2 regions of the Achromobacter pestifer genome follow, and region 2 is predicted to be linked to the other one. Evidence: riboswitches for the same ligand, from Rfam matches in the RefSeq annotation. Region 2 holds a riboswitch; the other holds the start of a gene.
The links. Region 2 has a riboswitch for glycine ahead of FOC84_RS24345 (D-amino acid dehydrogenase). Riboswitches for the same ligand answer to the same signal wherever they lie in the genome.
Positions count from the first base shown of each region.

Region 1: another riboswitch for glycine. It lies ahead of gcvT (glycine cleavage system aminomethyltransferase GcvT); the one in region 2 lies ahead of FOC84_RS24345 (D-amino acid dehydrogenase).

Region 1 covers NZ_CP053985.1:3,656,858-3,671,390, reverse strand. The annotation lists gene gcvH (glycine cleavage system protein GcvH) at 1-216, opposite strand, end outside; gene gcvT (glycine cleavage system aminomethyltransferase GcvT) at 315-1,415, opposite strand; glycine riboswitch at 1,502-1,624, opposite strand; glycine riboswitch at 1,660-1,755, opposite strand; gene FOC84_RS17605 (ZIP family metal transporter) at 1,811-2,704, opposite strand; gene FOC84_RS17600 (superoxide dismutase) at 2,735-3,349, opposite strand; gene FOC84_RS17595 (NAD(P)/FAD-dependent oxidoreductase) at 3,498-4,700, opposite strand; gene FOC84_RS17590 (arginine/lysine/ornithine decarboxylase) at 4,700-6,961, opposite strand; gene FOC84_RS17585 (hypothetical protein) at 7,226-7,678, opposite strand; gene FOC84_RS17580 (GNAT family N-acetyltransferase) at 7,792-8,310, shown strand; gene FOC84_RS17575 (GGDEF domain-containing protein) at 8,320-9,561, opposite strand; gene FOC84_RS17570 (GNAT family N-acetyltransferase) at 9,727-10,578, shown strand; gene dcd (dCTP deaminase) at 10,583-11,146, opposite strand; gene FOC84_RS17560 (translocation/assembly module TamB domain-containing protein) at 11,251-14,533, opposite strand, start outside.
Region 2 covers NZ_CP053985.1:5,126,055-5,140,587, reverse strand. The annotation lists gene FOC84_RS24360 (NAD/NADP-dependent octopine/nopaline dehydrogenase family protein) at 1-346, shown strand, start outside; gene FOC84_RS24355 (3-hydroxybutyryl-CoA dehydrogenase) at 363-1,358, shown strand; gene ampC (class C beta-lactamase) at 1,374-2,510, opposite strand; glycine riboswitch at 2,665-2,756, shown strand; glycine riboswitch at 2,758-2,849, shown strand; gene FOC84_RS24345 (D-amino acid dehydrogenase) at 2,894-4,123, shown strand; gene FOC84_RS24340 (DJ-1/PfpI family protein) at 4,150-4,716, opposite strand; gene FOC84_RS24335 (PLP-dependent aminotransferase family protein) at 4,811-6,256, shown strand; gene FOC84_RS24330 (metal-dependent hydrolase family protein) at 6,292-7,605, opposite strand; gene FOC84_RS24325 (alpha/beta fold hydrolase) at 7,671-8,453, opposite strand; gene FOC84_RS24320 (helix-turn-helix domain-containing protein) at 8,717-9,571, shown strand; gene nadB (L-aspartate oxidase) at 9,606-11,168, opposite strand; gene nadA (quinolinate synthase NadA) at 11,189-12,328, opposite strand; gene FOC84_RS24305 (PhzF family phenazine biosynthesis protein) at 12,476-13,264, opposite strand; gene FOC84_RS24300 (transporter suffix domain-containing protein) at 13,360-13,857, opposite strand; gene FOC84_RS24295 (DUF2955 domain-containing protein) at 13,872-14,533, opposite strand, start outside.

The sequences.
Region 1 (14,533 bases), 1.5 Mb from region 2:
CACGGGCGCGTAGATGTCGGAAGCGGCCTTGACCGACTCGACCACGCCAGCGGTCTCACCGGCGTTCAGCTTGGCGCCGACCTTCACGTCGCCGACGAAGACCAGGTCGCCCAATTGGTCCTGGGCGGTATCGGTGATGCCGACGACGAACACGTCGCCTTCGGCTTTGACCCATTCATGGGACTCGGTGTACTTGCGATCGGTGGGCAGACTCATGGGAACTCCTGAGGGAATGCGGGTAGATGAATGGTGTTGCGCGCCTCGCGCGGGCGGCCATCGCCCCAGGGGCCGGCGGCTCGCGCGAAGCTTCGAGTTTACGAGTGTTCGACCGCTTTGCCGTTACGCACGAACGGCAATTTGCAGGCCAGGGCGGGCACCCATTTGCCGCGGATGTCGACTTCGACCGTGTCGCCCGGCTTGACGCCTTGCGGCAGGCGGGCGAAGCCGATCGACACGCCCAGCGTGGGCGACATGGTGCCGCTGGTGAGCTCGCCCATGCCATCCTTGGTGCGCACGGCCATGTGCGCGCGCATGACGCCGCGCTCTTGCAGCTTCAGGCCGATAAAGCTGGCCGGGGTGGCGAATTGTTCCAGGGCGTCGCGGCCGATGAAACGGCGCTCGGCGTTCTTCAGGGACACGGTCCAGGTCAGGCCGGCCTGGTCGGGCTGGGTCAGCTCGTCCATGTCCTGGCCGTAGAGGTTCATGCCGGCTTCCAGGCGCAGCGTGTCGCGCGCGCCCAGGCCGCAAGGGCGCACGCCTTGGGCAACCAGATCGCGCCACAGCTGCACCACCTCGGCGGCGGGCAGCACGATTTCAAAACCGTCTTCACCGGTGTAGCCGGTGCGGGCCACCAGGGTGTCGTCGCCCACGCGGGCGGCCACGAAAGGGGTCAGCGGTTCGCTGGCGGCCTGCCAGGCCGGGCGCGCGGCCCAGACCTTGGCGCGGGCGTTCGGCCCCTGCACCGCCACCATGGCCAGGTCGCGGCGCGGGGTGATGGCGACGTCGAACTGGCCGGCCTGCTTGACGCGCTGCATCCAGGCGACGTCCTTGTCGGCCGTGCCGGCGTTGACCACCACGCGCCATTCGTCGGCGGCGAAGAAATAGATGATCAGATCGTCGATCACGCCGCCCTGCGGATTCAGCATGCAGCTGTACAGCGCCTTGCCGGGCACGGTCAGCTTGGACACGTCGTTGGCGACCAGGCGTTGCAGGAACGCAAAAGCGTCCGGGCCGGCGACGTCGACGTTCAGCATGTGCGACACGTCGAACATGCCGGCGTCCTGGCGCACGACATGGTGCTCTTCCAGCTGCGAACCGTAGGCCAGCGGCATGTCCCAGCCGCCGAAGTCGACCATGCGGGCGCCAGAGGCGACGTGTTCTTCGGCCAGCGGGGTGCGTTTGAGGGTTGCGGACATGCGCGGAAACTCCGGGACGGCAGTGTTGCCAGGGTTACGGAATGCCGGTGGCGCCAAGCGGACTGCGCTGGCACAACGGCTGAATCTTCCGCCCCTCTGTCCTTTTGCCTGAGAGTTGCCCCGCGTGGCGGGTTTGCACCTTCGGCGCCTGGGCTGCTCGCTATGTCCCTAGTTCAGGGGCGGCGCCAGGTCTCTCCAGAGTACTGTTTTGCCGCGTCCATGCGGTAAGAAAACCGGGACGGGGCAAGCATGGGCGGTATGGGTTACCTGAGCGATTCTGGGCGAATTGCGCCTTCGGCGGCGGCCGGACATACAGGCCGCTCTCTCCCGCAACATGCGTGACAGCGCCGAAAGCATACAACGAAAGCCGCGGCCAGGGAATGCCTGCGGCGGCCTCAACCCAGCGCCGTGTCCAGCAGCATCATGAGCACGAAGCCCAACATCAGCCCGCAAGTCGCGTAGACCTCATGCCCCTTGCGGTGCGATTCCGGGATGATCTCGTGACTGATCACGAACAGCATGGCGCCCGCGGCGAAACCCAGGCCCCAGGGCAAGAGCGGCTCGGACCAACCCACCACCGCGGCGCCCAGCACCGCGCCCAGCGGCTCGACCAAGCCGGACAGCATGCCCAGCGCCACGGCGAACGCGCGCTGGTAGCCCGCCGCCAGCAGCGCCACCGCCACCACCAGCCCCTCGGGGACGTCCTGGATCGCAATGCCAGTAGCCAGCGCGGTGCCGCGCATGGCGTCGTTGCCCGCATAGCCCACGCCGATGGCCAGGCCCTCGGGCAGGTTGTGCAGGGTGATGGCGAAGACGAACAGCCAAGTGCGGCGCAGGCGGTGCGCCTCGATCCCTTCCCTGCCCTTGATGAAATGCTCGTGCGGCAGGGTGCGGTCCATCAGCAGCAGCACGGCCGCCCCCAGCAGCACGGCGGCGCCCACCGTCAGCCCTGCGCCCCAGGGACCGTAGCCCAGGTCGCGGCCCGCCGCGATGCCCGGCGCCACCAGCGAAAAAGCGCTGGCCGCCAGCATGACGCCGGCCCCGAAGCCGAACATGCTGTCCTGCATTTTTTGCGGAATGCTGCGGGCGAACAGGATGGGCAGGGTGCCCAGCGCCGTGGCGGCTGCCGCCACCAGCCCGCCCAGCAGGGCATCGGCCACGTGCGGCGCGCGCACGTCCAGATAGGCCCACAGCTGGTGCAGGCCCAGGCAGGCCACCAATACGGCCAGGGTCCACACGCTGATGCTGGTGGCTGCTGGCCGCACGCGATGACGGCTGAAGGTATTCATGTGCCGCTGCCCTCCTTGCCAGGGATGCGCTCAGCGCTGCGTCGCCGCGTAACGGCGCGCCACTTCAGGCCAGTTCACAACATTGTAAAAGGCGCCGATGTACTCGGGCCTGCGGTTCTGGTACTTAAGGTAGTAGGCGTGCTCCCACACGTCCAGCCCCAGGATGGGCGTGTTGCCATGCATCAGCGGGCTGTCCTGGTTGGCGCTGCTTTCCACCGTGAGCTTGCCGGCCGGCGTGACCGAAAGCCAGGCCCAACCGCTGCCGAAGCGGGTCAGCGCGGCCTTGGTGAAGGCGTCGCGGAATGCGGCTTGCCCGCCCAGCTCGGCTTCGATGGCCGCCGCCAGCGCGCCGTCCGGCTCGCCCCCGCCCTCGGGCGACATGACCGACCAGAACAGGCTGTGGTTCGCATGGCCACCGCCATGGTTGCGCACGGCGCCGCGGACGGTTTCGGGCAACTGCTCCAGCCGCGCCACCAGGGACTCGACCGGCTCATTGGTGACGATGCCCGCGCCTTCCAGCGCGGCGTTCAGGCTGTTGACGTAGGTCTGATGGTGCTTGCTGTAGTGGATCTCCATCGTCATCGCGTCGATGTGGGGTTCCAGCGCATCGTAGGCGTACGGCAGGGGCGGAAGGGTGTAAGCCATGCATGTCTCCGTGAGATCCGCCCCCTTGTTCGAGGCTAGATCAATATCGAAAACATAAATGATAAGTATTTTTATTTAATATCACAACGGCAAGCTTCCAATTCTTGCCATAGCGCCGGCCTATCGACGCCATGGCCCTAGGTGGAAACTACAGCGCCTTGCCGCAGGCGACGCCCGAAGCCCAGGCCCATTGGAAGTTGTAGCCGCCCAGCCAACCCGTAACGTCCACGGCTTCGCCGATGAAATAGAGGCCGGCGGTGGTCTTGGCCTGCATGGATTTCTGGTCCAGCCCGCGCGTGTCCACGCCGCCGCGCATGACTTCGGCCTTTTTGTAGCCGGCCGTGCCGCTGGGCACCAGGGTCCACTGGTGGATGTCCTGCGCCAGCGCACGCAAGGTCTTGTCCGGCGCGTCCGCCAGGCGTAGCGCCGCCAGGCCGGGCTTGCCGCCCTGCTCCGCCAGGTGCAGCCAGCGGTCGGCCAGGCGTTTGGGCCAGAGGCCCGCCAGCACGGTATGCAGCTGCTGCCGGTTGCCTGACTTCGACGCCAGCAGTTCTTCCGCCAGATCGCGGCCGGGCGCCAGATCGATCACGATGGGCTCGCCGGGTTGCCAGTAGCTGGAAATCTGCAGGATGGCCGGACCGGACAGGCCCCGGTGAGTGAAGAGCAGATCCTCGAGGAACTCGCCGCGCGCCTTGCCTTGCCCTGTTTGCAGATTGACCTCCAGCGCCACGCCGGACAATTCGGACAAGGACCGCCACTGCTCGGCATCGAAGGTCAGCGGCACCAGGGCGGGCCGCGGCTCCACCACTTTCAGGCCGAATTGCCGCGCGATCTTCAGGCCGAAATCGGTGGCGCCCAGTTGCGGAATGGCCATGCCGCCGGTGGCGACCACCAGTTTCGCGGCGCGGATCGGACCCTGGCTGGAGCGCAGCTCGAAGCCCTGCTCGCCATGGCCGATCTCGGACACCGAGCAGCCCATGCGCCACTGCACCCTGCCCGCGTCGCATTCGGCGCGCAGCATCTCGATGATGGATTCGCTGGAATCGTCACAGAACAGCTGCCCGCGATGCTTCTCATGCCAGGCGATGTGGTGGCGCTTCATCAGCGCCAGGAAATCCTGCGGCGTGTAGCCCGCCAAGGCCGAACGGCAGAAATGCGGGTTGTCGGAGAGGAAGTTGGCGGGGCCGGCGCCGATGTTGGTGAAGTTGCAGCGGCCGCCGCCGGAAATACGGATCTTCTCCGCCAGGCGCTCGGCGTGGTCGACCAGCACCACGCGCAAGCCGCGCTGGCCGGCGACCGCGGCACACATCATGCCCGCGGCGCCGGCGCCGAGTACTGCTACATCGAACATCAGTCTTCGATCAGGCAGTCGACGTAGTAGCGCTTTTCGCCATCCGGACCCACTTCGTCGGCCAGGCCGTGGATGTAGGTTTCGAAACCGGGGAAGCGCTCGTTGAACTCACGCGCGAACTGCAGGTACTGGACGATGGTGCGGTTGAAGCGTTCGCCCGGGATCAAGAGCGGAATGCCCGGGGGATACGGCGTCAGCAGCACGCCGGTGACGCGGCCTTCCAGCTTGTCGATGTCGACGCGCTCGACCTCGCGGTGCGCCATGCGGGCAAACGCGTCCGACGGTTTCAGCGCCGGGACCATGTCGCTCAGGTACATCTCGGTGGTCAGACGGGCCACGTCGCGCTCGCGGTAGGCCTCGTGGATCTGCTGGCACAGATCGCGCAGGCCCATGCGCTCGTAGCGGCGATGGTCACGGCAGAATTCCGGCAGGATGCGCCACAGCGGCTGGTTGCGGTCGTAGTCGTCCTTGAACTGCTGCAAGGCGGTCAGCAGCGTGTTCCAGCGGCCCTTGGTGATGCCGATGGTGAACAGGATGAAGAATGAATACAGGCCGGTCTTCTCGACCACCACGCCGTGTTCCGTCAGGTACTTGGACACCAGCGCGGCCGGAATGCCGGTTTCGCCGAAGCTGCCCGACATGTCCAGGCCCGGGGTAATGACCGTGGCCTTGATCGGGTCCAGCATGTTGAAGCCTTCAGCCATTTCGCCGAAGCCATGCCAGTGGTCGTTGGATTCCAGGATCCATTCGTCGCGGTTGCCGATGCCTTCGGAAACCAGGCGGTTCGGGCCCCAGACCTTGAACCACCAGTCGTTCTTGCCGAACTCGGACTCCACCTTGCGCATGGCGCGGCGGAAGTCCAGGGCTTCGCGGATGCTTTCCTCGACCAGCGCGGTGCCTCCCGGCGGTTCCATCATGGCGGCGGCCACGTCGCAGGACGCGATGATCGCGTACTGGGGCGAGGTGGACGTGTGCATCAGGTAGGCTTCGTTGAAGACGTTGCGGTCCAGCTTGCGGGTCTCGGACTCCTGCACGATGATCTGCGAGGCCTGCGAGATGCCGGCCAGCAGCTTGTGCGTGGAGTGAGTGGCGAACACCATCGCGTCCTGGCTGCGCGGGCGATCCACGCCGATGGCGTGCATGTCTTGGTAGTACTCGTGGAACGAGGCGTGCGGCAGCCAGGCTTCGTCGAAGTGCAGCGTGTCAACATAGCTGCCCAGCTGCTTCTTGATCATTTCGACGTTGTAGATGACGCCGTCGTAGGTGCTCTGCGTCAGCGTCAGGATGCGCGGGTTCTTGTTCACCGCTTCGCGCGCGAAGGGGTTGGCCTCGATCTTCTTGCGGATGTTGTCCGGATGGAATTCTTCCAGCGGGATCGGGCCGATGATGCCCAGGTGATTGCGCGTGGGGCGCAGGAACACCGGGATCGCGCCGGTCATCGTGATGGCGTGCAGGATCGACTTGTGGCAGTTGCGGTCCACCACCACCACGTCGCCCGCGGCGACGTTGGCATGCCACACCACCTTGTTCGAGGTCGAGGTGCCGTTGGTTACGAAGAAGCAGTGGTCGGCGTGGAAGATGCGCGCGGCGTTCAGTTCGGATTCGGCCACGGGGCCGGTATGGTCCAGCAGCTGGCCCAGTTCGTCCACCGCGTTGCAGACGTCGGCGCGCAGCATGTTCTCGCCGAAGAACTGGTGGAACATCCGTCCCACGGGGCTCTTCAGGAACGCCACGCCGCCCGAGTGGCCGGGGCAGTGCCAGGAATACGAGCCGTCCTGCGCGTACTTGACCAGTTCGCGGAAGAACGGCGGCGGCAGGCCGTCGACGTAGCTGCGGGCTTCGCGGATGATGTGGCGCGCCACGAATTCGGGGGTGTCCTCGAACATGTGGATGAAGCCGTGCAGTTCGCGCAGGATGTCGTTCGGGATGTGCTCGGAGGTGCGCGTCTCGCCGTACAGGTAGATGGGGATGTCGGCGTTGCGAAAGCGCAGCTCGCCGATGAAGGAGCGCAGGTTCTTGATGGCGCTGGCCACGTCCTCGGGCGAATCCACGTCGAATTCTTCATCGTCGATCGACAGGATGAAGGCGCTGGCCCGGCTCTGCTGCTGGGCGAACGAACTCAGGTCGCCGTAACTGGTCACCCCGATCACCTCGACGCCCTCGGCCTCGATCGCCGCGGACAAGGCGCGGATACCCAGACCGGACGCGTTCTCGGAACGGTAGTCTTCGTCGATGATGAAAATGGGGAAGCGGAATTTCATGCAGGCGCTCCTGGGGCAAGGCGGGTTCGGACGCGTAACGCGGCGCGAGTGTACTTCTAGGAAAAATCCGCCTGATGACAGACGGCGCGAGCACCCGCCAGGGCGGCGGGAATGGCCGAATTGTAGGGCTGTTTTTCTTACAGTCCTAAGGGAAATCCCGGAATGGCCCGAACAGCCGTTGTCATCGCGCCAAAAGCGGACGTTTTCAGCACAGAGACCCGGGCTGCGCGGGGGAGCAAACCTGGCGCCTGAAGCGCCGGGACGCTAGCGGATGGTGCGGGCCTCGCCTGCCTGCAAGGCCGTCAGGAACTGTTCGAAATAGGGCGGGATGGCCTCGGCCGACCCGTAGCGGATGCGTCTTTCGACCTTGGCGATGGCGCCGAAGCAGACCTCGACGCCGGGTTCGCCGCAGACCAGCACCACCGGATCCTCGTCATCGCACACTTCGTAGAGCCCGCCATGCGCGCGGCGTCCCACCTCGTAGAGGTAGGCGGCGGCGCCGACGGTCTGCATGGGGGTGAGAGGCAAGGTCCCGAGGTGGGCGGCCTCCAACGCCTCGTCCAGCGCATGGACGCTGGACGGCGTGTAGTCCAGCACGGCCCCGGTCGAACCGGCAGCCTGGACAAAGTCCTGCGCGGCCCCTGCCACGCGCGCCACGAACTCTTCCTGGACTTCGTCGCGCTTGGCGTCCTGGTTTGTCTTGAGGAAACCGAACATCATTGGCTCCTTTGTGAAAACCGCAAGCGGCGTTAGGACCATTATAGGCAGCGTGTCCCCCTATACTGCCCAAACCGCAGCCTAACGTTCCCTAATCCCAACACTTGCCTGCCATGCTCCCTGTCATCGTCCGACGCCTTGTTCCCGCCGACGCCGCGCCGCTGCGCCAATTGCGCCTGGATGCACTGGTGGAAACCCCCGAATCGTTCGGATCGAGTTACGAAGAGGAACACACGCTGACATTGGAGGACATCCGCGGCTGGATCCAGCCTTCGGACGACAGCGCGATGTTCGGCGTGTTCCAGGGCGAGGCCCTGGCCGGCATGGTCGGCGTGGGCCGGCAGCGCAAACTGAAGATGCGCCACAAGGCGCATATCTGGAGCATGTACGTGGCGCCGGCGCAGCGCGGCCAGGGACTGGCCCGGCAGTTGATGCAGGCGGCGATCGCCCATGCCGCGGGCATGCGCGGCATCCGCCAGGTGCAGTTGAGCGTGACCGCCAACAACCTGGCCGCGACCGCGCTGTACCTCAGCCTGGGCTTTACCGAGTACGGACGCGAGCGCGAAGCGCTATGTGTGAACGGTGAACTCTACGACGAGGCGCTGATGGCGCTGCCGCTGGCCGGCAAGTAGCCTCCGGCCTCAGGCCGCGCCCGCCCGGCGCCGCGTGCTGTAGGCCCGCACCAGATTGCGGCCTTCGTCCTTGGCCTTGTAGAGCGCCTGATCCGCTGCCTTGATCACCGCCTCCGGCGCACGCAAGGCGTCGCTGCGTTCGGCCACGCCTATGCTGACCGTCACGCGCAGCGGCCGCGCATTGCGCGCGTCACGCCCGCTGCGGCGGCGCAGGCCGATCTGGTCGGCCTTGGGACGCGCCGGCTTGTCGCGCAGCCGCATCTGGTAGGCCTCGATGGCGCGTCTGACGCTTTCCAGGTGCGGCATGCTTTCCGCCGCGGTCTTGCCCGGGAACACCAGCGTGAATTCCTCGCCGCCGTAGCGGTAGGCGTGGCCGCCGCCAGGCACGCGCCGCAACTGCGCCGCCACCATGCGCAGCACCTGGTCGCCCACGTCGTGGCCATGGGTGTCGTTGAAGGCCTTGAAATGGTCGACGTCGGCCATCGCCAGCGTGTAGACGCGGCCCATGCGCTGCAGCCGCTCATTCAGCGCGCGCCGGCCCGGCAGGCCGGTCAGCTCGTCGCGGAACGCCATGTGGAAACCTTCGTGCGCCAGCGAGATGCACAGCGCCGTCAGCGCGGCGGTGGACATCAGCGCCAATTCGACGGGGTGCTGCGCCCCGCGCGGCAAGGCCCAGGCCATGCACACGAAGCCCAACCATTGCCCCGCCTGCTGCGGACGCCCATAGCGCAACAGCAGCAGGGTCAGCGTCAAGCCCGTGGCCAGCAGCGCAATCAGCCCTTCGATCGGCACGCTCAGGTGCGCCAACCTGCCTTGCACGGACAGCATGCCGAGCAGATCGGACACGCCGTCCTTGCCGGCCAACGCGATCGCGGCCGCGCCGGCGGCGATCAGGCCTATCCGTGCGGCCGTGTCCAGCAGCATGCTGGAACGCTCGGACCACAGGGCGTTGATGGTGTAAGCCAGGGACCACCACGCCAGCGCCGGCCCGACGGCCCAGGGCGCTTCCGTGGCCAGCGTCGGCCAGGCCGCCGTGGCGGCCAACACGCTGAGCATCAGCACCATGGTCTGCGCGCGCTGGTACATCAGGCACACGGCGACGCCGATCAGCGCCATCACCCAGGGCACGAACGGCACGATCTGCGTCAGGGCCGGCGGCCATTCGCGCCACAACAGCAGCCCCACCGCGGCGGCCACCGGCAGCGCGGGATAGAACAACAGAGGCAGCCAGGGGATATGGGGGTAACGCACGGATCGGGGCTTTTTAACGCTTGCGGAAATGACGTCGCCAAATCGGCAAACACATGTACTGTCTTTTACGGACGCCGCGGCAGCGTTCTTTAACGCATACGCTGGTAACACTGGGCGCGGCGGCCATGATATGTTTTTCGCCTCCAACCCGCAGACGGACTCCAAATGCGCATCCTGGTCAACATCGACGTGCCCGATCTCGAACACGCCATCGACTTCTATCACCGCGCTTTCGGCCTGACGCTGCGACGCCGGCTGGGACCGAAGGCGGCCGAGATGCTGGGGGCCGAGGCGCCCATCTATCTGCTGGAAAAGGCCGCGGGCACGCCCGCCGCCGGCGCCACGCGCCAGCCGCGCGACTACGCGCGGCACTGGACGCCCGTGCATCTGGACGTGGTGGTGGAGGACGCCGACCGCGCGGTCGAACAGGCGGTGGCCGCCGGCGCGCGCCTGGAAGACCCGGCCGTCTCGCACGACTGGGGCCGGATCGCCCACCTGAGCGATCCCTACGGGCACGGCATCTGCATCCTGCAGTTCCTGGGCCGGGGCTACGACGAGTTCGCCACGCCGCAACTGCAATATTCACCCGTCTCGGAAGCCGATTTCGAGGCTCTGCTGGCGCTGCGCATCGAAGCCATGCGCGAAAGCCTGGAACGCCTGGGGCGCTTCGATCCGCAGCGCGCGCGCTCGCGCCTGCGCAGCACGTTCCGGCCGGAACATACCTGGTCCATCGAGCAGGACGGGCAACGGATAGGGTTTTACGCGCTGATCCCGGATGGCGACGGCCTGCGCCTGGACCATCTGTACATCCGCCCCGCCGCACAGGGCGCGGGGCTGGGCGGACAGGTCATGCGCAAGATCCTGCGGGAGGCCGACAGCCTTGGACTGCCGGTAAGCCTGAGCGCGCTGCGCGGCAGCGACTCGAACCGCTACTACCGCCGGCACGGGTTCGTGCAGACCGGCGAAAGCGAGTGGGACATCGACTACCTGCGGCCGGCGCCGCAGCGCGCGGACTGAGACTTCAGGTGCGCGGCAGCGTCACGCCGCGCTGGCCCTGATATTTGCCGCCGCGGTCGCGATAGGAGGTCTCGCAGACTTCGTCGCTTTCCAGGAACAGCATCTGCGCGCAGCCTTCGCCGGCGTAGATCTTGGCCGGCAACGGCGTGGTGTTCGAGAACTCCAGCGTGACGTGGCCTTCCCATTCGGGTTCCAGCGGCGTGACGTTGACGATGATGCCGCAGCGCGCGTAGGTGCTCTTGCCCAGGCAGACCGTCAAGACGCTGCGCGGAATGCGGAAATACTCGACCGTGCGGGCCAGCGCGAAGGAATTGGGCGGGATGATGCAGACGTCGCCCTTGAAATCCACGAACGAACCTTCGTCGAAGTTCTTGGGATCGACGATGGTGGAATTGATGTTCGTGAAGATCTTGAACTCATCGGCGCAGCGCACGTCGTAGCCGTAGCTGCTGGTGCCGTAGCTGACGATACGCCCGCCATTGGCCGTGCGGACCTGCCCTGCTTCGAAGGGTTCGATCATGCCGGCTTCGGCCTGGCGGCGGATCCAGCGGTCGCTTTTGATGCTCATGGTGGGAATGGTGCTAGGGAATGGAATGGACGCCATTTTATCCCGAGCGCGGATGCGCCGCCGGCGAGGGGCCGGGCGGGCCGATGCCGCCCCGCCCGTTCGCCTCAGTTCCCCCAGAAGGTCCGGTAGACCAGCGCGATGCCGTTGACCGCCCCGCCCTTCAGGTCCACCGACAGGCCGCGCGCCAGACGGTAGCTGGCCCGGCCCACGGTATCGGTGCCCGAGAGCGCCTGCTCGACGCTCAGGGTGATGCCGTTGGCGAAGGTCTTGCTGGCCACCAGGAATTGCGTGGCCAGCTGGCTGTCGCTGTCCCGGTTGACGTCGCCGGCCACCGTGCGGTCCGGCAGGATGCTGCCCGAGCTGCCGATGTTGCCGGTCTTGATGCTGACGTCGTCCAGGCCGAACTGCTTGTAGAACGGCTGCCCGCCGCCCAGCAGCGCCGTGCCCACCGACATCAGCAGCGCGGCGTCGCCGCCGCTTTCGTCGGGGCCGCGGCCCAGCAGCAGCCAGGAGAGCTTTTCCACGTCGCTGACATCCGGGTAGGACACCAGATCGATGCGCGGCCGCTGCGCGGTGCCGACCACCTTGACGCCCGCCTCGACCTGTTCGCCCGTGCGCAGCGCCTCGATGTCCAGCAGCGGGTTGTCCAGGCGGCCCTGGAAGGTCAGCGTGCCGCGGCTCAGGCGCAGCTTCTGGCCATAGGCCTCGATGCCGCCGCCGCGGGTGCGCAAGGCGCCCACGCCGGTCAGGCGCCCGTCGTTCAACATGATCTGGATGGAGCCCAGCAGGCCCGCGTCCAGTCCCATGCCGGTGATGTAGAAGCGCGGCCCCATGTCGAACTTCAGGTTCATGCTGGTCTGCAGCGGCGTGGAGACCGTTCCGGGGTCATCACCCGGGCGGCGCACCTTGACGTCATCGTCCAGCGAGGGCACGCCCTGCAGGATCTCCAGGCTGAACCAGCCCGCGTCCGCCTTCAGGTCGCCAACGATGTCGATGCGCGGCATGGCCGCCTTCAGGTCGATGACGCCGGACACCATGGCGTAGCGGTCCGAGCGCTGCAGCGCCGGGAAGCGGTACAGGGTCAGCCGGATGTCGCCGCCGCCGTCGATGAAGTTCCACTGTCCCTTGGCCTCGGCGTAGCCGCCCTTGGCCTCGGGATTGGTGGTGATCCACTCCTTGGTGCGCCATTCGGCCGGCATCACGCGCAGCGAAGCCGGGAAGCGCAGGCTCTCCAGCACCACCCGGTCGCCGTCCAGCCGCGCGGACAAGGTTCCGTCGATCAGCCGCACGCCGTCGTCGATGCGCACCACGCGCAGCTTGTCGCCCCGGATGTTGCCGCTGGCCGACCATTTGCCCGCCAGGGTACCCTGCGCTTCCAGATTGGCCTTGACCGAGCCGCCGACTTCCATCGAATCGCCCACGAACAGGCTGACCCAGGCCAGGTCGGCAATGTCTGCGTCCAGCTTGGCGCGCAGCGGCTGGCGCGGATCCAAGGCCATGCCGCCCTTGGCGTCCACCACCAGCACGGCGGTACCGGTGCCGTTGATGACGCCCATCTTGTCGGTGGCCAGATTGACCTTGGCGTCCAGGCGGCTGGCATTGGCGGAGGTCGGCGTGGCGGTCAGGTCCAGCACCAGCGCCCTCAAGCCCAGCGGAATGGGAGGATCGCCCGGTATCAGCAGGTCGCCCTCGCGGCGCGCAATGCGCGCCTTGCCGCCCAGCCGGCCATCGAACTTCAGGTCCCACAGCACGTCCAGCGAGATGCGGCGCTGGCCCTCCGGCACCATCGCGTTCACGCGGCTGGGCCGCTTGCCCAGCTTGGCCGCGGCCTCGGGATCGACCGCGCCGACCACCTGGCGCGCCATCGCGGCGGTGATCACCAGGTTGTCGGCCTGGCCAGCGGTTTCCCAGCGCTTGCCGCCGCCCCGCGATCCCCGATGCGTCAGGACCACGCGCTCCTTGCCGGGCAGGGTCAGGCTCAGCGCCGTCTGCCCCACCTGCCACTGCCATTGCGGCTCCACGGCGGACGGCAGGAAGGCCAGCGTGACCGGCCGGTCCACGGCCACGGTGAAGCCGGCGGTCTCTGCCGTCAGCCGCGAAAACGTGCCGCGCCATCCCGGCAGGGCGGCGTCCGGCGTGCCGGCCGGCCCCTTGCCCCAGGAACCGGCAAAGACGATGTTGGCCTTGGCGGGCGCCTCGCCCAGCACGCCCGGACGCGGCTTGGGCGGCGTGTAGCCGGCCGCCAGCTCGCCGCGGTGCGCGGCCAGCGTGCCCGCCAGCTTGCCCTTCAATTCCGCCCCACCGGGGATGCCGGGCCAGAATGCGTCCAACTGGGGCGCCTGAGCGTCCAGCGATAGCGCGCCATCCTTGGCGTCCAGCTCGCCCTTGGCCTGGATCCGGTTGCGGCCCAGTTTCAGGTCCACGTCCAGGCCGTGGATGCGCAGCCCGGCGAGGGGATCGGCATCGGGAGCGACATCGGTCGGCACGGCGGCGGAGGCCGGCGTACTAGCCGGGGTGTTCGCTGGCGCAGCAATATCCACCTGGGCCTTGAGCGCGCCGGTCAGGGGCTGCTTGTTCCAACGCGTGCCCTCTTCGAAGCGCAGGTCCACCGCGGCATGACGCAGCTGGCTCAGGTTCTCGATGTCGGCTTGCACGTCGCCGCGCACGGTCAGCAGCGCGGGCGGTATGTCCTTGCCCAGCCAGGGCGAGAGATCCAGGCGCTGGGCGCTGATCGTGCCCGCGATGCGCTCGCGGCCCGCGCCCTGAGCAGTATCGGATTGCAGGTCGAGCTGTGCGGCCAGAGTCGATTTGTCGGGCAATTGCGCCTGCGCCCGGGCGCTGCGCAGCACCAGCGCCGTGCGCGGCGCCAAGTCGGCGGTCAGGTCCAGCAGCAGGCCCGAGCCCTCGCCGTCCAGCTTGGCCTGGATACCATCCAGCGAACCGGCGGCATCGGCGCGCAGCACTACCTGGCAGGCAGGCCGGGGCGGTTCGGGCGGCATGGCGGGCGCCGCGTCCGCAGCCTTGGCGTCGCGCTTGGGATCGGCCTTGGCATCGGGCTTGGCGCCAGGCTTGGGCTCGGGTTTCCTGGCCGCGCCCGCAGGGCGGTCGTACACGCCGCTCAGCTTGTCGGCCTCGCACAGCGGAGAGTCGGGGCCGGTTCCGCGCGCGGTCACGTCCAGCCGCGCCGTGAACGGCCAGGGGTCGGCCATGCCTTGCAGCTCGGCCTGGCCGGAGACGTCCGCCTGACCAAGCTCCTGGCCCACGCGCAGGCTGGCGATGCGCAATTGCGCGCCCTGCTTGCCCGCGGCGAACGTGGCGTCGAGATTGCCCAGGGTCACGGGCAAGGGTACGCCGTCCTGTTCCAGCTGAAAGTCGCCCAGCGCCACC
Region 2 (14,533 bases):
TGCCGCGCCGCACTTCCCGCTGGCCGACCACTATGCCGCCGAAGGCGACGAATGGATGTACGGCCGCGGCGCCCACGGCCGGCTCACCGACAGCGGCGACTGGCGCGAGGACATAGACCTGCACACGCACCGCTACATGCTCGAGGACACGCGGCTCGGCCTGTCATTCCTGGTATCCGCCGGCCGCTGGGCGGGCGTGCCGACGCCTGTGGCGCAAGGCTTGCTGAGCCTGGCCAGCGCGGTGACCGGCCGCGATCTCTACGCCGAAGGACGCACGCTGGAGCGCCTGGGCCTGGACCGCCTGTCGCGCGACGGCATGCGCGAACTGCTGGCTGAAGGCTGCTGACACGAGGATGCATGCCATGAACGAAAAACTGTGCGTGATCGGCGCCGGCCGCATGGGCGTGGGCATCACGCTGTCATACATCCATGCCGGACTGGACGTCACGCTGATAGACATCAAGCCGCGCACGCCCGCTGAGCAGGCCGAGTACTTTGCACGCGTGCGGGACGATCTGCGCCGCGAACTCGGCATCCTGTCCAGGCTGGGCTTGCTCGATGCCTCGCAGGCGGAGATTGCGCTGGCGCGCGTGCGCTTGTGCGCGCGCGAGGATGCCGAAGCAGACCTGCGGCAGGCGCGCGTGGTGTTCGAAGCCGTGCCCGAACGCCTGGACGCCAAGCGCGACGCCTTTCTATGGCTGGGCGCGGCCTGCGCGCCGGACAGCATCATCGCGTCGACCACCTCCACCTTTCTCGTCACCGAACTGGCGGAATTGGTGCTGGGCCCGCAACGTTTCCTGAACGCGCATTGGCTCAATCCCGCTTACCTCATTCCGTTGGTGGAAGTGAGCCGCGGCCCCCAGACCAGCGAGGCCGCGACGCAGGGCCTGCTGGAAACGCTGCGCCTGGCGGGCAAGAAGCCGGTGCAATGCGCCCCCGCCGCCGGCTACATCGTGCCCCGCATCCAGGCCCTGGCCATGAACGAAGCGGCTCGCATGGTGGAGGAAGGCGTGGCCAGCGCCGAAGACATCGACACGGCCGTGCGCCTGGGCTTCGGCTTGCGCTTCTCGGTTCTAGGGCTGTTGGAATTCATAGACTGGGGCGGCGGCGACATCCTCTACTACGCCTCGCGCTATCTCGCCGACGCCATCGATCCGCGCTTCGCCTCGCCCGCCCTCATCGCCCGCAACATGGAACAAGGGCGCAACGGGCTGCGCGACGGCCAGGGCTTCTATGACTACGCCGGCGTGGACCTGAACGCCTACAAGATGGAGCGGTTGGCGCAGTTGTGCAAGCGGCTGGAAGTGATGGAGCTGCTGCCCCGCTACGACGCGGCGCGCCAGCCGCCTGCGCGCTAGCCCGGGCCTGCGCGCCTATTTATCCCATTCGTCCAGGATCCGGTACGCCAGCCGGACCCTGGCCTCGTTCGGATAGTTGCGGTTGGCCAGTATCACGATGCCCAACCGCTTCGACGGCACGAACGCCACGTAGCCGCCGAAGCCATTGGTCGAACCCGTCTTGTTGATCCACACGGCCTCCTGCGGCGGCAGCGGCGGGTTCAGCGCGGCCACCGGCTGGCTCTGGCTGTTGTAGTTGCCGGCGTTGGCCGTCAGCAACGCGTCCAGCGTCGCCGGATAGCGCAGTTGCTCCCAGGCCAGGTCCTGGGTCATATCGCCCAGCTGGTAATAGCCGACGTGCGTCTGCGCGATCGCATCGCGCAGTTCGGCATCGGCGAGGTTCAAACCCATGTTCGCGTCGACGAAGCGGATCAGGTCGCGCGCGCTGGTCTTCACGCCGTAGGCCTCGTCCGCCAGCACGCCCGGATTCACGCGCACGGGCGCGTCCTGCTTGTTGTAGCCCTGCGCGTAGTCCGCCATCCTGGCGGCGGGCACGTCGATGTAGGTGCTGGTCAGGCCCAGCTTGGGAAACAGGTCCCGCTCCATGGCCGCCTTGAACGGCCGGTTCAGGCTCTTGGCCGCGACCACGCCCAGCATGCCGATGCTGGGGTTGGCGTAGGTACGGTACGTGCCGGCGGCATGCTCGGGCTTCCAGGCCTTGAGGTAAGCCATCAGCTGCGCCTGGTTCTTGATCCCGTCGGGCACCTGCAGGGGAAAGCCGCCGGTCGTGTGCGTGCCCAGGTTGATCAGGCTCAGTTTGGCAAAGTCGCTGCCGGCGAGCTCCGGCAGGGTCTTGGCCGGGCTGTCGGCCAGGACCAGGCGGCCGCGCGCCTGCGCGTAGGCCGCCAGGGTCGCGGTGTAAGTCTTGCTGATGGATCCGATCTCGTAGAGCGTGTCGCTGCCGGCCGGCTTGCCCGTTTCCCTGGACGCCACGCCGTAGTTGTAGAAGCGCTGCGCGCCGTTGCGGGTGACGGCGATCGACAGGCCCGCGATGCCGTGTTCGCGCATGACGGCCTGCGCCGCTTCGTCGATCGCGCGGTCGGTCTCGGCCTGACCGGCTTGCGCCAGGGCGCAGCCCCCAGCCATCAGTGCAAACAACCCCGTGCGCAGCATTCTGCTCAGGCGCATACCCGTCATCCCTTTTCGTATTGAGTCCCGTGGCGCCGCGGCGAACGGCGCGCATGCATCGTAACGCGGCGCGGCGCTCCATTGGTACTAACCCTTAGCCTCATTTCCGAGAATTTTGGCTATTCTCGCCTCGTCGATCCAAAACCCCGCAGAAGAGACCTGTCCCAGCGGCAGGCGCCGACGGAGCAACCGCCCCGGAAACTCTCAGGCAAACAGGACTGCGCGGTCTAGACAATCTGGAGAGAGGCGCCAAGCGCGCCCACCGAAGGGGATCCCGCCGCCGCTTGCGCCGCGGGTGAAGCTCTCAGGTACAGAGACAGATGGGGTGCTGCGGCCGGGTGGCCGCGGCCACTCAATCTGGAGCCATCATGCCCCGCATCGCCATCATTGGCGCCGGTATCACCGGCGTCACGTCCGCCTATGCCCTGAGCAAACTGGGATACCAGGTCACCGTCTATGACCGCCAGCGCTATCCCGCCATGGAAACCTCCTACGCCAATGGCGGCCAACTGTCGGCCAGCAACGCCGAGGTCTGGAACAGCGCCGCCACCGTCATGAAAGGCCTGCGCTGGCTCGGCCGCCGCAACGCGCCGCTGCTGCTCAACCCCCGGTTCAGCTGGCACAAGTATTCATGGCTGGCGCAGTTCGTCGGGCAGATCCGCAACTATCGCCGCAACACCATCGAGACCACGCGGCTCGCCATCGCCGCGCGCCAGCATCTGTACGCCATGGCCGAGGAAGAAGGCATAGATTTCGATCTGGAACGCCGCGGCATCCTGCACATCTACCACGACGCCGCCAGCTTCGAGACCGCGCGACGCGCCAATGCCCTGCTGCAGGAAGGCGGGCTGGAACGCTACGCGGTATCGCCCGAGGAAGCGCGCGGCATCGAGCCCACGCTGCAAACCCCCTGCTACGGCGGCTTCTACACGCCCTCGGACGCCACCGGCGACATCCACAAATTCACCAGCGGCCTGGCCCGCGCCTGCGAGCGCCGCGGCGTGCGCTTCGCGCAGGACGCCGACATCCGCAACATCAGCGTGGACGGCGCGCCGTACGTGCTCGACGTCGCGCGCGAGGGCGGCACGCGCCACGAACAGCACGAGGCCGACGCCATCGTCGTCTGCGCCGGCGCGGTCAGCCGGCAGTTCGCCAGGCAGCTGGGCGACACGCTCAACATCTACCCGGTCAAGGGCTACTCCATCAGCGTGCACCTGGACGACGCCGCCAGCCAGGCCGCCGCGCCGCATGTCAGCCTGCTCGACGAAGCCGCCAAGATCGTCACCAGCCGCCTCGGCGACCGCTTCCGCGTGGCCGGCACGGCCGAATTCAACGGCTTCAACATGGACATCCGCGCCGAACGCGTGCAACCGCTGGTGGACTGGACCCGCAAGCACTTCCCCGGCATCCGCACCTCGCGCGTGGTGCCCTGGTGCGGATTGCGCCCCATGACCCCCAGCATGATGCCCCGCGTCGGCCCCGGCAGGCGGCCGGGCGTGTTCTACAACACGGGGCATGGGCATCTGGGCTGGACCTTGTCGGCGGCGACCGCGCAGATGCTGGCGGCGAGCGTGCGGGAGGGGGTGGGCGAGGTTTGAGAACGTAGAACAGCGCCACCGCGCGCTCACTCCACCTTGGCGATCATCCCCAGCATCGCCTCGGACTTTTCCTTGCCCAGCAAGCGCTCGACGATCCAGCCCGCGAGATCCTGGGTGGACAAGCAGCCGCCCGCCGATGCCACATTGCCGTGCACGACCAGCGCTTCGTGCACGGTGCTGATTCCCATCGACTCCAGTTCGGCGAACACGCCGGGATAGGTCGTGGCCGTCTTGCCTTCCAGCAAGCCCAGCTTGGCCAGGAACAGCACCCCCGAATCGATGGCGCCGATCACCTGGCGGTCCGGATCCAGTTGCAGGCGGGCCATGAAGTCCGCGTCCGCCAGCTTGGCGCGCGAACCCGGACCGCTGACGATGAACACGGCGTCGGCCTCGCGCAGCTCTTCCAGCTTGCCGTGCGGCCGGAAGCTGATGCCGGTGTTGGACCTGACCTCTTCGCCATCGGAACAGATGCGGACCGACCAGGGCCCTTGGTAGTTCACATAGTCCGGATCCTGCACGCGGTTGAACAGGTCCCAGGGCAGGAACAGGTCCACATCGGTAAACCCGTCGTAGGCAAGCATTGCGACTTTCATCAGTCTCTCCAGTCTAGACAAGACGTGATGCTAGTGTCGCCGCCAGCCTATCTGTATAGTCAGATATCCAACAAAACCACCTATACAGAATTCAATGGCCGCTTCCGCCACCACATATGGCCGCATTGCCTCGCGGTTGGGCGCCGTGATCGCACGCGGCCAGCTCGCGCCGGGAGACAAGCTGCCGTCAGTGCGGCAACTGGCGTTGGCCAACAAGGTCAGCGCGCCCACCGCCGAACGCGCCTTGCGTGAGCTGGAATCGCAGGGCCTGGTCGTCGCCCGCCCCCGCTCCGGCTACTACGTGGCGCCGCGCCACCAAGCGCCCGTTGCGCGTCCGGCGCCCCAGCGTCCGTCCGCGCTGCCGCGCCCCGTCACGCTGACCGGGCAGGTCCACGACCTGTTCGCCCAGGCCCGCTCGCCCGACCTGGTCATGCTGGGCGCGGCCACGCCTTGCCCCGACTGGCTGCCCAACCGCGAACTGGCCCGCAGCGTCGCTGCCGCGCATCGCCGCCTGGGCGCACAGGGCGTGCTGTACAGCGTGCCGCCCGGCCGCGCGGACCTGCGCCGCCAAATCGCCAAGCGGGCGCTGCGCTGGGATGGAAACCTGGATCCCGACAAGCTCATCATCACTGCTGGCGCCACGCAGGCCATGCAAATCGCCCTGGGCGTGGTGACGAAGCCCGGCGATACGGTCGCGGTGGAATCGCCCTGCTACTTCGGCACGCTGATGCTGCTGAAGGCGCACGGCCTGAAGGCGCTGGAGATCCCCGCGCACGCGGACTGGGGCATGGACCTGGAGGTGCTCGATGGCGCCTTGAAGCGCTACCGGATCGCGGCGGTGATCGTGTGTCCGACCGCGAACAATCCGTCCGGCTTCACCATGCCTGCGAAAGCGAAGCAGCGGCTGGTGAAGCTGATCGCGCGCGCGGGTGTGCCTCTGATCGAAGACGACCTGTATGGCGACATCACCATGCAGCCGCAACGCGAACCTTCGTGCAAGACCTTCGATACCGCAGGCATGGTGCTGTATTGCTCGTCGGTGTCGAAAACGCTGGCCCCAGGCTGGCGCACCGGCTGGCTGGAGGCCGGCCGCTACGTGCGCGAAGCCACGGAAAAGCGCGTCGAAGCCAGCCTGGCGGGATCGCCCGTCATGGAGGCGGCGCTGGCCGATCTGATGCTCAATGGCGACTACGACCGGCACCTGCGGCGCTTCACAGCCAGGACGCAGGCCTCGATGCGCGCCATCTCGGCGCGGATACGGTCTACCTGGCCCGCAAGCACCCGCTACACGCAACCGGATGCGGGGTTCCTGCTGTGGCTGGAATTGGCAGCAGGAACCGATACGCGGGAATTGATGCGACAGGGGCAGGCCGAAGGTTTCAGCGTCTGCCCTGGCGCGATGTTCTCGGCGGACGGCAAGCGGTTTGCAAATTGCCTGCGAATGAACACGGCATTGCCGGCAACGCCGCAGCTGCTGGCGGTGATAGACCGGATCGGAGAACTGATTGCGCAGCGCGCGGCTACAGCACACCCCGCCTGACGGAAGAAGACGCCCCCTTGCGGGCGCCCGAGGGTTCAATGCGCCACGGCCTCCCTGAGGTCCTCCGTGGTCTGCACCGCCGCGGCATCGCTGCGCCCGCCTGGACGAGTGTCCTTGCACACCTGCCCATCCTTCATCACCAGCACGATCCTGTCCGGATCGACCAGCAGCGACAGATCCTTGAGCGGATCGCCATCGACCATGACCAAGTCCGCCAGATAGCCGGCGCGCAGCATGCCCAGTTCATCCGGCCGCTGCATGATATGGCCGCCCAGGCCGGTGGCGGAAACCAGCGCCTCCGTGGGGGTCATACCGATGTAGTCGACGAAATACTGGAGATCATTGGCGTTGGTACCATGCGGCATCCAGGCAAAACCGTAGTCGCCTCCGGGCAGGATGCGGATGCCCCGCTTGTGCATCTTGCGCAGCGACTCCGAGGCGATTTCCAGTTCGCGCTTGTAGCCCATCTGTTCGGCGATGGCGGGCGTGATGCCGTATTCAGAGGCATTGAAGGCGGTACGGATCAACCAGCCTATGCCGGGCGCGACGAAATGGCGGTCCTTGTTGGCTTCCAGCATGTCGAGTGCCTCTTCGTCGGCGAAGCTGGCGTGGTAGATCATCTCGATGCCGTGACGCACGCATTGCTTGACCGACTCGCTGGAGCGCGCGTGGGCCGCGACGCGCTTGCCATAGCGCTTGGCCTCGCTGGCCAGCATGGCGATCTCGTCTTCCGCAAACGGCGACATCTCGGCCGGCAGCCCGGCGATGTACTCGCCGGACAGATTTATCTTCAGGTGATCGACACCGTATTTGATGAAGGTACGCGCCGAGCGCCGGATCTCTTCAGGGCCACAGCACACGCTGCCGAAGCTAAGCTCGTCGAACGGCATGTGCGGCAGCGAGTTGTCGCCCAGCGCGCCTATGGTGGTGATCTCCTGGCTGCCCGCCAGATACCGCGGCCCCGGGCATTCGCCGGCGTTGATGGCGTTGCGCAGCACCACGTCCAGCCGTGGCTTGGCGGCTGCCGCGCCGATGGCCGAGGTCCAGCCCATTTCCAGGTAGCGCTTGGCCACGCGCACGCACCAGAGGATGTGCTCTTCCGGCGGCATGAACTGGATCGCGGCTAGCGTAGGCTGGTCATTCCAGGAGAAATGCGTGTGCGCTTCCGTCATGCCGGGCATCAGAAAGCGGCCGCGCCCGTCGATGAGGCGCGCGCCCTCCCGGCTCACCTGCTCGGGCGTGCGCGCGACCTGCGCGATGCGCGCGCCGTCGATCAACACTTCGCCTTGAAAAGGTTCCATGCCGCTGCCATCGAAGATGGCGACATTGGTAATGGCAATTCTGGACATGACAGGTCTCCTCCGGCCCGCGTTGGGGGCCGATTTCTTATGTTGAAACGCCAGGAAAACGTGGCCTAGCGCAGCGCCGCGTGGAACTCCCGCAGGGCCTGCATGCAGGCTTGGGGCTTTTCGTAGGTGGTCCAGTGGCCGCATCCGTCCAGCACGATGCGGCGGCTCCCGGGCATGCGCGCGGCCAGGGTCTCGACATTGGCCGGCGGCGCAACGCCGTCCTGGTCGCCGGTGACCAGCAGGGCCGGCGCGCCTATCGTCTCGACAGTGGCCGGCTGCGCATCGGCCAGCGCCTCGCAGCTCTGCGCATAGCCTTCCGGCGGTTGGCGCATCACGCTCTCGCGCACCAGCGCCAGCACGGCGGGTTGATCCTGCTTGGTCTGAGCGCTGGTCGCGGCCTTGACGATGGCGTCTGCGATCTCCTGCATGGCCGCGTCGCCGCCGCGGGCCAGCTGCGCCCGCGCACGGATGCCGGGCCGCCCCGCGTCCGGCGGCGAGGCCAGCGGGCCGAACAAGGCCAGCGACTTGACCCTGCCCGGATGCGTCACGGCAAGATGCTGGGCCACGACGGTACCCAGCGAATGCGCGGCGATGTGCGCCGCATCTACGTCCAGTGCGTCCAGCAGTCCGGCCAAAGCGTCCACATAGGCGGCGATGGACAGGCGCTTTTCGCCCAGAGCGGAGCGTGCGCTGCCGGGCAGATCGGGACGGATTACGCGGAAACCGTCGAAGGCGCCCATGACCGGCGTCCAGGTGTTCGAGGAGCCGCCCAGGCCGTGTATGCACAGCAGTGCAGGCCCCCCGCCGTCGATTTCCACGGCCATGCCGTTGACGTGTTGCGTGCTCATGCTGCCGTCTCCTTTTATCTGAACAGTCGCTGCTTGCATCGGCATTGGCGCCGGCAATTTTCCATGACTGTATCGGCGCAGGCGGCGGCGCGCTTATCGTCGGGTACGCGGACTTATCGCAGAGTCAGATTTTGTGCCTAGTGAATACACCTAGCGCGGACAAACGCGCAAACCCCCATAAAATTCCCTGAGCGCCGCACCCGCCCGCACACACGCACGCCCAGGCTTGCGCGACGAGGCGATGAGAAAAACGGGAGACAAAGATGCAGGAGACCTACGCCTTGCACGAAGGCGCGTTCGGCCGCGCCGTCGTGCTGGAACTGCGCGACGACCTGATCGCGCACGCGCACGCGGAAGTGCAGTTGGCCCTGTGGCTGGGCGGCGCGCGCGTGCTGGGGCATGTCGGCCAGACCCCGGTCCCCTATAGCGAACACCTGGCGCTCGGCACCAACACCTACGAATCGCACGACGCGCGGCTGCTGGAGCGCTCGCGCCCAGCGATCTTCCTGGTGCTCTACATCGCCAAGCCCTGGCTGGACGAGCGGCGCGCCGCCACCGGCCGGCCGTTCCATTTCGCCGCTCCTGGCGTTCCGATTGACGCGGCAGTGCGCCAGGGCTGTTGGCGCCTGCTGGACAAGATTGTCGCGCCGCACGAACACCCGGGCGCCGACCTGGATGCCGAAGTGGAGGCCCTGCTGCAAGCGGCGATCGACTCGTCCACCGGACCCGAACGCCCGCGCAGTCTCATGCCCGCCGCTCCGGCGCTGGACCGCAGGCTACGCGCGGCGATCGCCTATATGCGCGAACATGCCCACGAACCGATCACGGCCGAGGAAGTTGCCAGCCGCGTGGGCCTGTCGCGCGGCCATTTCTTCGCGCTGTTCCGAGACCAGCTCAACACCACGCCGCAGGTATTCTGGAGCGCCGTGCGCGTGGAGGAAGCGGTGCGCCTGCTGGTGCAGCAGGAACAGCCGCTGACCTCGGTGGCGCTGGACCTGGGTTTCTCCACGCCCGGCAATTTCTCGCGCTTCTTCCGCGAGCACATGGGCGTATCGCCGTCGCGCTTCAGGCGCGCCGCAACAGGCGCCGCACAGCATCTGCTGACCGGTGTTTCCTGAGCCGCTGGCCGGCCGGAAACTGCCCCACCCGCGCCTACGCTGGCGCGGCAGGCGCGCGCAATCGCAAATCCACGGCGTCCGAGCCCGGACGATCCCGGTTGAAATGCGCCCCCCGGCTTTCACCACGCGCGCTTGCCGCCCGCACGATGAGATCTGCCACCACGGCCAAGTTGCGCAGTTCCAGCAGTTCCAGGCTAGGCCCCTCGCGCAACAGCCGCGCCTCAATCTGCGCGCGCAGCGGACCGATGAAGGCCGCTGCGCGCGCGAGCGATGTGTCGCTGCGCAGCACGCCCACGTCGCGGCTCATCAGCTGGCGCAGATCGCGCCGCAGCCAGGCCAGGTCGGGAGACGCCGGCAGCGCGATTTCATCGGCGGCCCGCCTCCGACCGGGGACATCTTCCGGCTTCTGCTCGAGTATGTCTTGCGCCGCAGCCCGCCCCGTCACCACGCACTCCAGCAGCGAATTGCTGGCCAGGCGATTCGCGCCGTGCAGTCCGGTGCAGGCGGCCTCGCCCACCGCATACAAGCCAGACAGATCGCTGCGGCCCGCCAGGTCGGCGACGATGCCGCCGCAGGTGTAATGCGCGGACGGCGAGACCGGGATGGAAGCCTTTGTGATGTCGATGCCCAACGCCAGGCAGCGCGCATGGATGGTGGGAAAGTGTTCCCGCAGAAATTCAGGCGGCTGGTGGCTGATGTCCAGCTGCACGCACGCCAGCCCATGGCGTTCCATCTCGCCCTGGATAGCGCGGGCAACGATGTCGCGCGGCGCCAGCTCGGCGCGCGCATCGTGCGCCGGCATGAAGCGCGCGCCGCCGGGCAGGCGCAGCACGCCGCCCTCGCCGCGCACGGCCTCGGAAATGAGGAAGCCGGCGGCCTGCGCATGATGCAGGCCGGTGGGATGGAACTGCGTGAACTCCATGTTGGCGATCCGGCAGCCCGCGCGCCACGCCATGGCAATGCCGTCGCCGGTCGCGGCCGGCGGCGCGGTAGTCGTCTGGTATGCCTGCCCCGCACCGCCCGTGGCGAGCACGACATGACCGGCCGCTGCGTCGAAAATCCGCCCGCGGCGCAGGTCCAGCAGGCGCACGCCGCGGCAGCGCGTCCCGGCCGTGCCTGCGGTCCCGTCCAGAATCAGGTCCACGGCGCAATGCGCTTCCAGCAAGGTGATGCCGGGTTGCCGCCGCACCCGATCCTCCAGCGCCGCGATGATGGCGCTGCCGGTCGCGTCCGCCGCGTGCGCAATGCGGCGCAGGCCGTGTCCGCCTTCGCGCGTCAGATGCAGTCCGTCCCGTTCCGGCGTGAACGCGACGCCCTGCTCCTGCAGCCAGGCGATCGCGCCGCAGGCCCGGGAGATGATGCCCCGCGTGGCCGGCAGGTCGCACAGGCCGGCGCCGGCGACCAGGGTGTCGTTGACGTGCGCCTCGACGCTGTCCTGCGCGCCCAGCGGCGCGGCGATGCCGCCTTGCGCGCGGTTGCTGGCGCTGTCGCGCAGCGCCCCCTTGGAGACGAGCGCGACGCGCCGCCGCGGAGCCAATTCCAGCGCCGCGGCCATGCCAGCCAGCCCGCTGCCGATGATGATGACGTCGAATTCCATGAGCCGACCTCCGGTAGTTCTCAGGCCGGCCCGACGCTGGCGTACAGGGCCGTGTCGCGCGCCAGATCGCCGCTGGCCTGCACGCGGCGCTTGCGCCGGTCGGCGAAGTCCAGCATGCGGTCGATCGGCGCCTTGGCGCGCAGGCCCAGCGCCGGATCCAGCCTGATCTCGTTGCGGCCGTGCTCCAGCGTCTCGGCCAGGTTGCTCAAGGCGTTCATGGCCATCCAGGGGCAATGCGCGCAGCTCTTGCAGCTGGCGCTGTTGCCCGCGGTGGGCGCGGCCAGGAAGGTCTTGCCGGGCGCTGCGGCGCGCATCTTGTGCAGGATGCCCTGGTCGGTCGCCACGATCAGCAGGCCGGCATCGAACTTGCGCGCGGCCTCGATCAGCTGGGTAGTCGAGCCCACCACGTCCGCCTGCGCCAGCACCGCCGCGGGCGATTCCGGGTGCGCCAGCACCTTGGCCTGCGGATGCTCGGCGCGCAGCAGTTCCAGCTCCGTGCCCTTGAATTCATCGTGCACCAGACACGATCCCTGCCACAGCAGCATGTCGGCGCCGGTCTGGCGCTGCACGTAGTCGCCCAGGTGGCGGTCCGGCGCCCACAGGATTTTCTCGCCGCGCGCATGCAGGTCGGCGATCACGTCCAGCGCGATGGACGAGGTCACGACCCAGTCCGCGCGCGCCTTCACCTCGGCGCTGGTGTTGGCATAGACGACTACCGTCCGGTCCGGATGGGCATCGCACCAGGCCGCGAAATCGGCGGCCGGACAGCCCAGGTCCAACGAGCAGGTGGCGTCCAGGTCCGGCATCAGGATGCGCTTGTCAGGGCTCAGTATCTTGGCCGTCTCGCCCATGAAGCGCACGCCGGCCACCACCAGCGTACGGGCTTCGTGGTCGCGCCCGAAGCGCGCCATCTCCAGCGAATCGCCGACGCAGCCGCCGGTTTCCTCGGCCAGTTCCTGCAATTCCGCATCCACGTAGTAGTGGGCGACCAGCACGGCGCGCTCCCGCGCCAGCAGTTCGCGTATGCGCGCCACGCAGGCGGCGCGCTCGCCGGCCGGCAAGGGTTCGGGCACGCGGGCCCAGGCCTGGCCGATGGCGCTGGTGCAGCTCGGCGTGGCAGGCAGATCGAATTCGACATACCGGCGGTTGGGGGTGTCCATGGACGCGTCTCCTCGCGGAATTTTTATACTCATAATGAGCATTTATTGGTCAAAAAAAGAGCACGGTTTATGCTAGTGTTGAGCATAAGCCGTGTCAATCTCTCTTTTGTTACGCCGCAGCGCGCGCGGGCGGCTGCCCGCCCGGCCTCAGATGTAGATCGCGCCGCGCATGTACAGCGCCGCCTGGCCGCTGATGATCACGCGGCCGTTGTCCAGCACCTCGCAATGCAGCTGGCCCTTGCGCGCCCCGCCCTGCTGCGCGCTCAGGCTGCGCTTGCCCAGGCGCTGAGCCCAGTACGGCGCCAGCGAGGTATGCGCCGATCCGGTCACCGGATCCTCGTTCACGCCCACGCGCGGCCCGAACCAGCGCGACACGAAATCGAATTGCGCCGACGGCGCCGTCACCGCCACGCCGCGCACGTCGAAGGCCGCCAGCGCGGCGAAGTCCGGCTTCAGGGCATCGATCAGCGCTTCGTCATCGATCACCACCAGATAGTCGTCCGTCTGGTAGAGCGCCTGCGCGCCCGGCAGGCCCAGCGCCTGCAGCAGACCCGGCGGGATCTCCTGGGCTGCGGGCTGCTTGGCCGGGAAATCCATGGCCAGCCGGTCGCCCGCGCGGCGCACCTGCAGTTCGCCGCTGCGCGTGGCGAACCGCAGCACGTCTTCCTTTGCGCCCAATTGCTCGAACAGCACCCAGGCCGAGGCCAACGTGGCATGGCCGCACAGGTCGACCTCGACCGCGGGCGTGAACCAGCGCAGTTCGTAAGCATCGCCCTTGCGCACGAAATAGGCGGTCTCCGACAGATTGTTCTCTTCGGCGATGCGCTGCAGCGTCGCGTCCGGCAGCCACGCCTGCAGCGGCACCACCGCGGCGGGATTGCCGCCGAAGGGCGCGGCGGTGAAAGCGTCTACCTGATAGATATCGAGTTGCTGCATGGCGGGTTCCTGGTGGGTGGCTGAGGTGGCGCGCGCAAAGCGCAAGCCGGCATTTTCCTATGAAAATGCCGGCTCGGATCGTGACGCCCTCCCCGCTATGCCGTGCGCACGAACAGCGCCCGCAGCTTGCTCCAGAAATCCCCGCCCAACACGAAGAAACTGGCGATCAGCATGATGTCCCCAGCCAGCTGCGCTTGCCACAGGTTGGGCCGCAGGCCCGGCCACATTTCGTCGATGTAGGGTTCCAGCACCGAGGTCAGGATGGGCAGGAAGAACATGACCAGGCCGATGGCATGGCGCACGGGGCCGACTTTCTGCACGGGAGCGAGTTTCTTGGCGTGGCCGAACACGATGGACTTGAGCCGCTGGAAGCCCTCCTTGCCCATGACGGCGATGCAGCTCAACAGCAAGACTTTGTTGGCGATGAAGATGGTGCCGGTCAGCGCGGCGATGCGCGGACCCGGCACATCCATGTAGCCCGCCACCGGGATGAGGAACCACAGGGCGAAGGCAATGATGAACAATCCGATTCCGCATTTGAAGCGCCACCCCGCCGAGGGCGAGGGTGGGGCCGGTTCGTCTGGCAATGACATGGTTGCCTCCTGATTCAAGCGTCTGAGGGGACTGCGGTTGAAGGATTCCGTCGGCGCTCCTGGCTGCCTGGCGCCCGCGATTCGAGCAGGCGCAGCATCAGGCAGGCATAGAGCGTGACGCCGATGAACAAGCCCATGCGCACCGCGAAGGCGGTGTAGACGTCCTTGCCCGCGGCGCTGTCCTGCACCGACTGGCCCAGCAGGATGACGAGCGTCACCAGCGTGTTCAGCCAGAAGCTGGGCGGGTGCCGGGTCGGGCTCAGCCGGTAGAGCTTGCGCGCGGCCACGAGGGCGAACAGCAGCGTCCAGAGAAAGAACATCCACAGGTTCACGAACAGGCTCAGGGCGCACCAGAAGACGACGGCCAAGGCGCCCCCCAGCAAGGTCGAGCCCAGCAATTCGCGCGCCGCGCCCTGGGCGGCGGTGACGCAGCTTTGCCGCCCCAGGCTGACCGACTTCAGGATGATGGGCATGTAGCCCAGCGGGTCGGTCAGCGCCAGCAGGAAGGCCGGCATCACCACGAGCGCGGCGCGCAAGGCCACGCGGCTGGCCTCGCCCGCCGGCAGGACCGGCGCCGCGGGCGGCGCGGGCGCGGCCGCTGGCTCGGGGAACAGCAGATGGCAGCCGCCCAGCGCCAGGACCGCGACCAGCAGCCCTTTGCCCAGCGCTTCGATCA